DNA from 3 places in the Staphylococcus condimenti genome. Region 2 is predicted to be linked to each of the others. Evidence: riboswitches for the same ligand, from Rfam matches in the RefSeq annotation. Region 2 holds a riboswitch; each other region holds the start of a gene.
What was found. Region 2 has a riboswitch for thiamine pyrophosphate ahead of A4G25_RS09835 (thiamine phosphate synthase). Riboswitches for the same ligand answer to the same signal wherever they lie in the genome.

Region 1 (4,298 bases), 1.1 Mb from region 2:
AGTAACTGTAAATATCAAACAATTACCGTTTAAACAACGTGTAACTGCAGAATTAACAATGAATTATTCAATGTCTCTATCAGGTTGGGGACCAGACTATCCGGACCCGATGACTTATTTAGATACTATGACAACAGGCAATGCCCAAAATAACACAGGCTGGGGCAGTAAAAAATATGATAATATGTTGAAAGAAGCAAACGGATCATTATTGAAAAAGCCTGATGAACGTATCAATAAACTAAAAGATGCTGAAGAGTTTATGTTAAGTGAGGCGCCAGTAGCACCAATTTATCAACAAGGTGCAGCAAGTCTTCGTAACCCTCAATTGAAAGGTATTGTATATCATGAAATTGGCGGAGAAACTACACTTAAACATGCTTATATCGATAAGAGCATCGATAGAGAAACAGGAAAGAAAAAGAAAGATCAATAAAGTGAGATTTAATGGGAGAAATTCACTTCAAAAAGAAATTTATATAATAATGCACACAGTCTATACGGCTGTGTGTTTTTTTAGAGAGAAAACTATTAAATTGACTTTAAAAACAAATAAATCTAGCATTTAAGAAAAGAAATAGATTGGGGTGGATATAATGTTGCCGATAAGTATTTTAGATCAAACACCAATTAATAAAGGACAAACTGTTACAGAAGCTTTGAATCATACGTTAGAATTAGCACAACTTGCAGATCAGTCAGGTTATACACGTTATTTTCTATCTGAACATCATAATCTTAAAGATGTGGTAGGAACTTCTCCAGAAATATTGATTATGTATTTGCTTGATCATACAAAACAAATGAGGATTGGTTCTGGAGGCGTTATGTTGCAGCACTATCATCCTTTAAAAGTAATTGAACAATTTCATTTAATGGATAAACTATCAGATCAACGTGTGGATTTAGCAGTAGGTAAAGCACCCGGCGGATACCCAAAAGTTGTTGATTTATTACAAGAGGAACTACAAAAACCATTAAAGCATTTTGATGAAAAGTTCTCACTTTTAAACCAGTTGAACACTCAAACATATACTGGTCATAGTGAATATGAAGGAATTCGTACTGCACATCGTGATGAAACAGACGGACCTGTGCCAGTATACTTGTTAGGAACAAGTGAACATTCCGCAATTCAAGCAGCAGAAGCACAAACAGGTATTGTCTATGCATATTTCATCAACTCTGATTTGTCAGAGTTGGAAAAAGCGTTAAAAGCATATAAATCACGTTATCCAAAAGGGCGATTCATCGTATCGATACCTGCTGTGGTTACAGCAGATGGAAATCAAAAGCTACCTTTCAGATTTTCACAAAGACATTATGAATTAACATTTGAAGACGGCAGCAGAATTGTATTAAATACGAAACAACAAGTGGATGAATATCGTAGTGAGTCAGAAAAAAGTTTTGAAGTAGTTGAGAAAAAAATGAAAATTATCAGTGGTAGCAAAGAAGAAGTAATAAATACATTGAATGAGATTAACAGAAGCGGTTTAATTGATGAATGGATGCTGCACATGCCTGTTCAAAGCCATAAATTAAGAATGAATACAGTCAGAGAATTGGCACCAGTGAATTCAAAATAAAAATTGCAACTACTAAAAAAATCGAATGATATTAATTGTATTTCATTTTAGATTTTGACTTGAACATTAAAATAATGAATGTTAATATAAATTTGTAAATTAAATATTCATTGCTAGGGGTGCCGTATAGGCTGAAAGATATATTATCAACCCTTTGAACCTGATCTAGTTAGCACTAGCGTAGGGAAGCGTGTAAACATGATAAGAGAAATTTGAATTCGAAAATATGTATAGTCTGTATTAGGCTAGTCGTTACATAATTTTTTCGAAGTTATAAAAATAGATTCTTTTCTACGCATTCATAAATTAAATGAATGCGTTTTTATTTTTATTATGTGTTTTTCGGCAAATGCGTCTCCTAGCATTGATTTGAGGAGGCTATTTTTAATGAAACAAGATGAAATTGAATTGAAAAAAGGATTCCTAGCAAGTCGCAGAATTTTTAAACAAGGTGAGGAAGATGATATACGTGTTCCTTTTAGAGAAATCGAATTAAGTGATACTGTGACTGAATATGATACACAAGTTAATGAACCTTTTGTGGTTTATGATACTGCAGGTCCATATCATGAAGAAGAATATGAAGTAGATGTACAACGCGGTATTCCAGATATACGTTCAAAGTGGATTCTTTCGCGTGATGATGTTGAAAGTTATGAAGGTCGCAGAGTGCAATCAATCGATAATGGATTTAAAAAAGAAGGTCATAAAAAATTTGTTGAAACACCATTTAAATATCAGCCTAAACGTGCTCAAAATGGTAAGCGAGTTACACAAATGCATTATGCAAGACAGGGTCTAATTACAAAAGAAATGAAATTCGTAGCACTACGTGAAGGTGTTGAACCTGAATACGTTCGTGATGAAATTGCCCGTGGACGTGCTATTATTCCTAATAATGTCAATCATCCTGAGTCAGAACCAATGATTATTGGAAAAAATTTCCAAGTTAAAATCAATGCGAATATCGGAAATTCTGCTGTGTCTTCATCTATTGAAGCAGAGATTGAAAAATTGGTATGGGCAACACATTGGGGTGCAGATACAATCATGGATTTATCTACAGGAAAAAATATTCATGCGACACGAGAATATTTATTAAGAAATTCACCCGTACCTGTCGGTACAGTTCCGATTTATCAGGCTTTAGAAAAAGTGAATGGTGTCGCTGAAGATCTGACTTGGGAAATTTATAGAGATACACTGATTGAACAAGCAGAACAAGGTGTAGATTACTTCACCATTCATGCAGGTGTTTTATTACAGTACGTTCCATTAACAGTTGATCGTTTAACAGGAATTGTTTCGCGTGGAGGTTCTATCATGGCGCAATGGTGCCTTGCACATCATGAAGAAAGTTTTTTATATGAGCATTTCAGTGATATTTGTGAGATCTTGAATCGTTATGATATTGCAGTCTCTTTAGGAGATGGGTTGCGACCAGGTTCTATTTATGACGCGAATGATGAAAGTCAGATTGCTGAATTGAAAACATTAGGAGAATTAACAGACATTGCTTGGGAACATGATGTACAAGTAATGATAGAAGGCCCAGGACATATTCCAATGCATAAAATTAAAGAAAATCAGTATTTAGCTGATTTTTATTGTAAGGAAGCACCGTTTTATACATTAGGACCACTCACAACAGATATTGCACCAGCGTATGACCATATTACTTCAGCAATCGGGGCAGCTCAAATTGCGAGTCATGGTACAGCAATGCTTTGTTACGTTACGCCTAAAGAACATCTTGGATTACCTAATAAAGACGATGTTAGAGAAGGTGTGATTACTTATAAAATTGCAGCGCATGCTGCTGATTTAGCAAAAGGACTTCCTGGTGCAGCAGAACGAGATGATGCAATTAGTAAAGCTCGTTTTGAATTCAGATGGATTGATCAATTTAATCTATCGTTAGATCCTGAACGTGCACGTGAATACCATGATGAGACATTGCCGAAAGAGTCTGCTAAAGTTGCTCATTTCTGCAGTATGTGCGGTCCTAAATTCTGTTCAATGCGCATTTCACATGATTTACGTCAAAATCATTTTGATGAAAAAGAAAGACAAGAAGCGATGAAAGAAAAAGCACATGACTTTATAGAGCAAGGCAGTCGAATTTATCAATAAAAATAAAAGTCCTCTATTAACATTCCGCATTTTCAGCGATTGCTTAATAGAGGACTCTATTATTTAATTTGCAGTTGTTAATGATGAATTACTGCGAGCAGCATTGTTTCAACATATAATATCAGGCTCGTGATAATCCAAAAAGCATCTGAGTTTTGGATAGATCTTAGTGTTTGAGAAGCGGATTTTTCAGTTGTTTTTTTATTACTGAAGTGAAAATGACCGCCATGATATAGATTTTTAATTAAAATACCCGCAAATATTACAAATGATAAAACAAAGTGTAGTTTACGATAGCGTGATAAGCTACGAATAAGTTAAAAAGTAAATATAAGATTAGCGCGATGTATAAAAGAATTCTAAAAGGATGTAATTTCAAGATGTCTCACTCCGATTCTATGTTGTAATTTTATTATACAACGTTTTCATTACTGCATAAATATAAAATTGTGTAATTTAAAAATAATTGTAAGATTAAAAAATGCACCCTAAAAATTCAGGATGCATTTCAGTGTTTAGTATGTTATTTTCTGCGTTTACGTCCTAATCCCATAGCACGTTCCATCTTTTCTAAAG
Region 2 (4,298 bases):
CCATTTCATATGGTCCTATTTTTAACATCTTATCCGCCTCCAACAAATTCTAATAGTTCTAGTCGATCATCTTCGCGTACGATTTGGTCTTTGAAATCGTCACGTTGAATTAAATTTTGATTATGTTCTGCTATGACACGTTTTGGATCTAACTCTAATGATTCCAAAATGTTTTGGATACTGAGTTCTTCATCAAACGTAAATGGATCGCCATTAATGATGCACTTCATAAGATTCCCTCCCCAATTTAAAAGGTGCTAATTCTTCTGGTCGCTCACCTGTTTTCAACCATTCTGCCATCAGTTCTCCGATAATCGGTGACAGTAAAATGCCATTACGATAATGACCCGTGATTACCCAAAGACCAGGTTTTGTTTCATCCATAATTGGTTGTTCGCCTTGTGTCCAGGGGCGTACGCCTGACCAATATTTTAATTCGCGGCTGCTCGCAAGTTCTGGAACACGTTCAATCGCTTCTCGCAATAACCACTCTTTGCCTTCAACACTGACACCAACAGAATAATCATCAAAGTAACTAGTAGCACCGATTAAAAAACGGTTTGGCGGTTTTGGTACGATATAGCACCCGTTAGTCATAAACAGTGTTTGTTTTAAATCTAAATCGTCATTTTCTACTAATAAGACTTCGCCTTTGACACCACTGACTCTTTCTTGTATTTCAGAATCATGCGCTAAAAATCCTGCCCAAGCTCCTGCAGCTACAACTACTTTTTCTGCTTTTAATTCAGTCGTTTTGTTTTTATTTTTAATTGATACAATATAATGATGATTTTCTCGTTCTATATTTTCTACATTTGTATGATTAAAGCGCGTTACTGAATCATCTGATGTCAGTGAAGTGTGCAAGGCTTTTGTATAATGATTCGCATTAATTTGATGATCATGAGGCACATACATCATTGCTTCAGAACTTTTAACCAGGTAATGTGTCAATTCGCCTAAGTCTGTATTATTTAAACATTGAACATCGTTATCATGTTGATGCAAAAATTCGTATTGTTGATGCAAATCGTCTACGTCTCTCTCATTTGTCGCAATCTTGATAAGTCCATTTTGTTGGTACTGGATATCGATACCAGTTTCTTTTTTTAAAGTTATACTTAAAGCGTTGAATTTTTCTCGTGATTTTAGAGCAAGTCGGAATAAAGGACTGTCTTCTTTAAATTCATTCTGTGCACCCAACATACCTCCTGCTTTATAAGAAGCATGCTGTCCTTCAATATCACGATCGATTAATGCAATTTGCATACCGCTATCTTTTAAATGACGAGCTATCGACATTCCAATTACGCCTGCACCAACTATAATTAAATCAAACATTTTTACTCAGCCTCCTTTGCTGAACGAATGGTCTCTAAATCCTGTTCTCTGAAATACGAAATCGCAGCAATGCCTGAAAATCCTTTTGGCACAAGACTTAATGTGTCTGCATTTATGCCACCTAATGCAACAACTGGAATATTGACATTTAATACTGACTCGATTTCAGAGTTTGTCCTTGGTGTTTTTCCTGGTTTAGATTTTGTTTGGAAAAGGTGACCGAACAAGATATAGTCCAAGTTGTGCGCCTCAGCTGCTTGCGCACTTTGGCTGTTATGTGTCGACATACTGACGCAAATATCAGGGTTTGCTGTTTTAAAGTTGTACGCACGTTCATCTCCTTCACGAAAATGAATGGCATTCAAATCTAGTTTTTGTAGAGTGTCGGTATCAGTATGGATTGTAATTTTGTCTTTAGGAAAACCTGCTTGCATTAAATTTTTTATGAGATTTATTAATTCTTTTGGTTCCATAGGTGTTCTGAAAATTAATGTATCAATCACTGATTCAATTTCTATATAGTGTATTAAATCTTGTTGGGTTAATACGCGATATGGCGTTATCGCAACATACATATTAAATACCTTCTTCGATTTAGCCACAAAAAAAGCGCTGCTTCCATATAGGAAAACAGCGCATCAAAAAGTGCAATACGCCACTTTCCTACGCCAGTATAAACTGGATCAGGTTCCAAGAATTTTCTCATCCCTATGAGAATCTCAGCCTGTATGAACAGGCACTTCCAGTGGACTTATTGTTATTTTTCTTTGTTAAGCAATGCGAGAAAGTGCACTAACAAATCGTGTAGCGAGGTATTAATGCAATATTTTCATAATCTTAAACCGCATCACCATTACTTTACAAAATCATCATAAAGGAAGTAGGGCGAAAAAGCAACAGGTAAAGTAAAGAGAGTTTATCAGTATAATTTAAATTCAGAAATAGATTGTATTATCTTTCTTTTAAAAGTAAAATGTATTTAGCATTCAATGCAACACAATTCATTATTAAATTAATAATAAGGGGCAAATTAAAGATGAAAGTTAAAAGTTTTAAAGTAGGAATGGCAGCAGTTTGTGCTATTGTAGGCTTTTCTTTTTCAGGTATGAGCGGAGAAGAAGCACATGCGGCTGGGGACTATTACTATAATGGAATGGCAAGTAATAATGAGGCAACAGCTTATCCGAAAGCTAAAAAAATCTCAAATAGTGTCTTAGACATTCATCATATTTCAAATACAATGAATACGAAATATAAAGCAGTTGGAAGAGTAAGTAATAAAGATGGTTGGAAAGGTTTAGGAAAAGACAGTATGGGAACGGGCACAGTCATCGGCAACTATACTTTCGTTACTAATGCACATGTAATTGATAATGCGAAAGGTTCTGCAGCTAATCCAAAATATATTTCATTCGATATGGCAAGAGATGGATCTAAACGTCCTTATACTTTTCATGCTACAAAAGTCGTGAAAGTACCAAATGCAGATGTCGCTTTGGTGTATACGAAAGAAAAAATGTCTAAATATGCAACACCATTAAAATTAGCTTCAAATTCACAGATTAATGGTCTGAAATATAACACGAAGTTATATTCTGTAGGTTATCCTTGGCAAAATGGCGACAATACAAAGACGCATTGGAGCAGTTACCGCTTCATCCAAAAATCTTCAAACGGTACTGAATTACAAACGAAAGATAAATTCCGTGCAGGTGCGTCAGGTTCACCAATGGTCAACGGCAATTATCAAATCTTCGGTTTACGTACGTATGGCTACAACATATGGGCAAATTCAACAACAAATTACGCCAAAGCAGAAATGGCTGGCGGCGAAGCAATGAATGGTGCCACAGGCAACTTCGTTCGTACACATATTAAATAATAGAATTCAAAAAAGCCTTTGCTGAAAATCTATAGCAAAGGCTTTTTGTTAGAAACGATATATACTTTTATCGTTTCGACGATAGAAGCTGCATCGTTGTGCGGTTTGCATATTGGTTGAACCATCGCAGCAAAGACGACGATAACCACCAATAATACCAAAAAGAACCCCTTACTACGCCAATAGTAAGGGGTTTGGTATGCCATAATGTTGTTGTATTTATTATATTTTACTTACCTTCTTCAATGCACAAGTACATAAATATAACTATAGATAATATAAAATGGTCATCCTTAATTACAACACAACTGTATTTTCCTTTTCGTGAATCATTTCAACGATTTCATTCTTCTCATTCATTACAGCTACTTTAGGTGCATGATTTGCAATTTCAGTTTCATTTAATTGTGCATATGTCATAATGATGACAACATCATCCACTTCAACAAGGCGTGAAGCAGCACCATTCAAACAAATTTTACCGCTTCCGCGTTCTCCTTTAATCACATACGTCTCAAAACGTGCACCATTATTGTTATTAACAATCGCTACTTTTTCATTCGGTAAAATATCTACCGCATCCAAAATATCTGCATCTATTGTAATACTGCCCACGTAATTCAAGTTTGATTCAGTCACACGTGCGCGGTGAATCTTAGCATTCATCATTGTTCTAATCAATTTCTTCATCTCCGATTATAAGATTATCTATCAAGCGTGCTTTAGAAAATTTAACTGCGAGCGAGATGAAAATACGACCTTTGATGTGATGCTGCTCGACTAATTCAGGATAACTGTAAACGGCAACTTCATCAACATGACCGCTTGTATGCGATTCTAAATAAGCAGTGACCGCTTCCACAATTATTTTACTCTCTCTTTCGCCTTCACGATAGAGTTTTTCAGCCAGTTTCAAACTTTTTTGCAAAGCAGGTGCTTCTTGGCGTTCTTGCTCTGTCAAATACACATTGCGCGAACTTTTAGCTAAACCATCGTCTTCACGTACAATATCTTGACCCACAATCGCAATAGGATGATTGAAATCTTGAACCATTTTTTCGACAATCGCAAGTTG
Region 3 (4,298 bases), 280 kb from region 2:
TGCGTGCAATGATGACACCAATAGGCACAAAAATAATAGTTTCTTCTGCTAACCCTATCGAAAAACCTAATATCGAGAAAACTGTCATTGTAAGTGGAATCATTAAAATTTTAGATGATCCTAATGACTTGATGGCTTGATTGATTCCATTTTCAAAAGCGCCTGTTCTATGTACAATGCCAAAAGCTCCCCCAACCAAAAAGATATAAAATACAATTTCTCCACCAGTTAATAGCCCTTCTGGTACTGCACGAAATAAATCTAAAAATGATACGCCATGTTGTGCAATTTCATGATAAGAACCAGGTACTACAAGCGTTTGCCCTCCTTTTTCTTCACGCTTATATTCACCGGCAGGAATGATATACGTTAAAATACAGGCTACAGCGATAATCATCATTAATAAGGCATAGGTATGCGGTGTTTTAAACTGAAATTTCTTTTGTTTCGATGATTTTGTCTTCCTCTTTGTTTCTGTTGTCTCTCCCATAAACAAAACCCCTTTTATTTTAGATGTCTGAATTTTCTTATTTTTATAATTATAACCTAATCTTAAAGATTTAGTCGGTAAATATTAAAGAAACAATTTTGTGCATTCATAATAAAAAACAAGCTGTTGATTCACAGCTTGTTTTCATCTCTATTGTTCTTAATATGTACACTTTTCTTGTTGTTATTATAAATAATCGAAGCAATACCTAAACCAATTAAAAATAACATGATCAAGTAAATAGAAGGACTAGCACCAATATAAAAATGAAATAGTAAAAACAAAAGTAAAGCTGCAATAAAGTAAATTGGTATAAATCCTTTTCTCCAAAAAACAGATTGACGCATTTCATTTTCATGTTCCAGTTTTGATTTAGCCATATAATCCCCCTCCTTACATTACTCATCTCACATTGTTAGCTTATCATATTGAATATTCCTTTAAAAAATGAATATAATATTGTATTGCTTTTCTTTTTATCTTATATTTAGAATAAATATAAGAGAGGAATTCATCATGTTATTATTCGGCATCACATTATTAATTCTAATCGTCAATTATTTAATCTTTCGCCTCATCGACAAGGATGTTATAAATCAACGTAATTTACTTATCGGTTATCGTACACCATCATCGTTGAAATCATCAGAAGCATGGACTGTTGCTCAAAAATATTTTCAACAAAATTTCAAACGAATCCACATTATATTCTTAATAATAAGTTTTATATGGATTTGGTTTGATTTAATAACCTCATATAAACAAATATCATTTTGGATACAAGTTCTAGTTTATTTAATAGGCACTGGATTAATTATTGCCCTTACCGAAATCAAACTTTACAACTTCAATCACAAACAAAAAGGCTAGCAACACAGCTAGCCTTTTGTCATATATTCAATTAATGCTTAACTTCTTTCTCGGCATTCGAATGATGATTTGTAGATTCATCTGACGTTCCGCTATTTTCATGCGCTTTTTCTGCTTCCCATTTTGCTTCTTTTTCTTTTTGCTTTGCTTTACGTTTCTTTTCTTCACGTACAGCCATCACAATGAAACCTACTGCCAAGATTGGGAATGACATTCCTAACCAGAACATTCAAATCCCTCCATTCATCTAAAATTATCTGCTAGAATTCCTTTCTATCATAACACTTTCACCATCTTGTTTTCACGCTTAAAATGTTAATAGTGCCCTTTCTTGACACGTCTACAAAATCAAGCTACATTGAAAGTAACAAAATAATACGCACTAGGGGTGTTTTTTAAACTGAGATGAGGATTTCCTCAGACCCTTTGAACCTGATCTAGCTGAAACTAGCGTAGGAAAGTGTGAGATAACCGCAGTATGCACTGGTTTGCTTTTATACAGACCGCAGACTGCTCTCTGCCTACGCTGATTCTAGTAATCATGCGTATTTTTTTATGTTCATTTATAGAAAAAGGGAGCGGATGAATATGGCAAAAACAGTACTCGTAACAGGCGGTGCACGTGGGTTAGGTGAAGTAATCAGCAAAACACTTGCTGAGCAAGGTTTCAATATCATCATTGATTATAACCAAAGTAAAGAAGCTGCTGAACAACTTGCAAAAGAAATTGGAAATGAACAGGCTATTGCATTGCAAGCAGATGTAACTGACCGTAAAGAAGTAGACCAGCTGGTAAAAGAAGGAACTGAGAAGTTCGGCCGTATTGATGCAGTTGTGAACAATGCACTTGTTGGTTTTAAATTTGATCCAACAGCACAAAAAGCCTTTCCTGATATGAGTTGGGAAGACTATCAACAACAAATTGACGGCACATTAAAAGCAGCATTTAATGTGGTTCAAAGTGTTGTTCCTCAATTTATTGAACATCAAAGCGGAAGTATTGTAAGTATTGGTACTAATCTTTATCAGAATCCTGTAGTTCCTTATCATGAATATACAACTGCAAAAGCTGCCTTAATCGGCTTCACGCGCAATATCGCATCTGAATTAGGACAATATGGTATTACAGCAAATGTTGTTTCAGGAGGACTTTTAAAAACAACAGATGCAAGTGCTGTAACTACACCAGAAGTCTTTGACTTAATTGCACAAACTACACCGTTGAAAAAAGTGACAACACCTCAAGATGTTGCCAACATGGTTGCTTATCTAGTATCTGAATCAGCTAAAGGCATTACTGGGCAAAACATTACAGTAGATGGCGGTCTTACAATGAATTAAAAACGTACATTTAAAATTGCATTTTATTCTAAGTAATAAAGCAGTTTTTCAATAGGAAATAAATGATTAGGGAGAGCGTGTTCTCCCTCTTTCTCATTCTTTTAAAATAATTAATCTGAGGTGAATAGTAATGTCCGAGCAAAAAAATAAACAACTGCATATCGGTATTCTAATTTTTGGTTCTGGCCATCACCAAGCAGCATGGCTCATGCCTGATTCAAGCGTAGAACGCATTGGAGATATTACTTACTATCAAGAGTTAGCACAAACTGCAGAACGCGGTTTATTTGATGCTGTCTTTTTTGCTGATAATCAGTCTTTTCCTGCTAAAGACGATACAACAATGCCTGCTTTTTGGTTTGATCCAATTGTCAATTTGACAGCTATTTCACAGGTAACAGAACATGTAGGTTTAGTTTCAACAATCTCAAGTACATTTTCTAATCCCTATACAGCTGCAAGACAATTATTAAGCCTCGACCATATTTCTGGTGGACGTGTTGGTTGGAATTTGGTTACTTCTATGACCGATTTTGAAGCCAAAAATCATGGTATGGCAGAGTTGCCGAATCACGATGAAAGATACGCAATTGCTGATGAATTTGCTGAGGTAATGAATGCTGCATTTGAATCCTGGCATCCAAAAGATTTTAAACATAATCGTGAATCAAATAAGTTGGTCGACTCTGAAAAAATCCAGCCTTTTAACCATAAAGGTGTCAATTTTGCAGTTAAGGGCCCACTTTCAACACCAAGCAGCCCGCAAGGCAAACCTGTCGCAATGCAAGCGGGAGCTTCAAAACAAGGCGTAGCTTTAGCAGTAAAATATGCAGATGCTGTTTATTCTGTTTCATGGAATATTAAGCAAGCAAGAAATTTCAGAAAGCGCATGGATACTGAGATTGCTAAGAAAGGCAACACTGACCGGAGTCTTAAAATTTTTCCGGGTTTAGTAACCTATGTAGGACATACGCACGAAGAAGCTTTAGAAAAGAAAGCAGCTTTGGATGAAAAATTACCAATTGAAACTGCTTTAAAGCAATTAAGTTTCTTCGTTCAACAAGACTGCACTGAGTGGGAACTAGATGAAAAAGTACCAGGTTTACCTCCAGTTGAAGATTTCACTGGACCCGTAGGACGTTATGAAACAGTATTAGAAATTATTAAGGATACGGATCCTACAGTACGTGAATTATTAGGTTACTTGAATGCAGGCGGTGGTCATTTAACATTGATTGGTACACCAGAAGAAATTGTGGATGAAATGGAGCATTGGTTCAATGAAGGCGTAGCAGATGGTTTTAATTTAATGCCACCAACACTTCCTGGTAGTCTTGAAGATTTTGTTGATTTAATTGTGCCGGAGATGCAGAAACGCGGTTTATATCGTAAGGAATATAAAGGTTCTACTTTCAGAGAACATTTAGAAGTATAAAGTGTGCGGAATCCGAGAGGTTCCGCTTTTTTCAATTCAAAACCAAATACTGTAGAAAAAATAGCTTGTCTTAAGACTCGCATAGTGAAAATGCGAATGCCTCGAGACAAGCCATCACTGCAATCACAAATAATAAATCTTACTTTTTTAAGTTCATCTTCT

Region 1: another riboswitch for thiamine pyrophosphate. It lies ahead of thiC (phosphomethylpyrimidine synthase ThiC); the one in region 2 lies ahead of A4G25_RS09835 (thiamine phosphate synthase).
Region 3: another riboswitch for thiamine pyrophosphate. It lies ahead of A4G25_RS08765 (3-oxoacyl-ACP reductase); the one in region 2 lies ahead of A4G25_RS09835 (thiamine phosphate synthase).

What each region holds. Positions count from the first base shown of each region.
Region 1 covers NZ_CP015114.1:968,454-972,751, reverse strand. The annotation lists gene A4G25_RS04960 (peptide ABC transporter substrate-binding protein) at 1-436, shown strand, start outside; gene A4G25_RS04955 (MsnO8 family LLM class oxidoreductase) at 597-1,589, shown strand; TPP riboswitch at 1,695-1,793, shown strand; gene thiC (phosphomethylpyrimidine synthase ThiC) at 1,977-3,722, shown strand; gene trpS (tryptophan--tRNA ligase) at 4,246-4,298, opposite strand, start outside.
Region 2 covers NZ_CP015114.1:2,061,178-2,065,475, forward strand. The annotation lists gene A4G25_RS09820 (thiazole synthase) at 1-28, opposite strand, end outside; gene thiS (sulfur carrier protein ThiS) at 30-230, opposite strand; gene thiO (glycine oxidase ThiO) at 214-1,341, opposite strand; gene A4G25_RS09835 (thiamine phosphate synthase) at 1,344-1,916, opposite strand; TPP riboswitch at 1,985-2,095, opposite strand; gene A4G25_RS09840 (trypsin-like serine peptidase) at 2,378-3,223, shown strand; gene panD (aspartate 1-decarboxylase) at 3,521-3,904, opposite strand; gene panC (pantoate--beta-alanine ligase) at 3,897-4,298, opposite strand, start outside.
Region 3 covers NZ_CP015114.1:1,778,198-1,782,495, reverse strand. The annotation lists gene A4G25_RS08785 (YfcC family protein) at 1-490, opposite strand, end outside; gene A4G25_RS08780 (hypothetical protein) at 622-837, opposite strand; gene A4G25_RS13390 (SdpI family protein) at 938-1,360, shown strand; gene A4G25_RS08770 (hypothetical protein) at 1,392-1,589, opposite strand; TPP riboswitch at 1,735-1,836, shown strand; gene A4G25_RS08765 (3-oxoacyl-ACP reductase) at 1,949-2,701, shown strand; gene A4G25_RS08760 (LLM class flavin-dependent oxidoreductase) at 2,832-4,136, shown strand.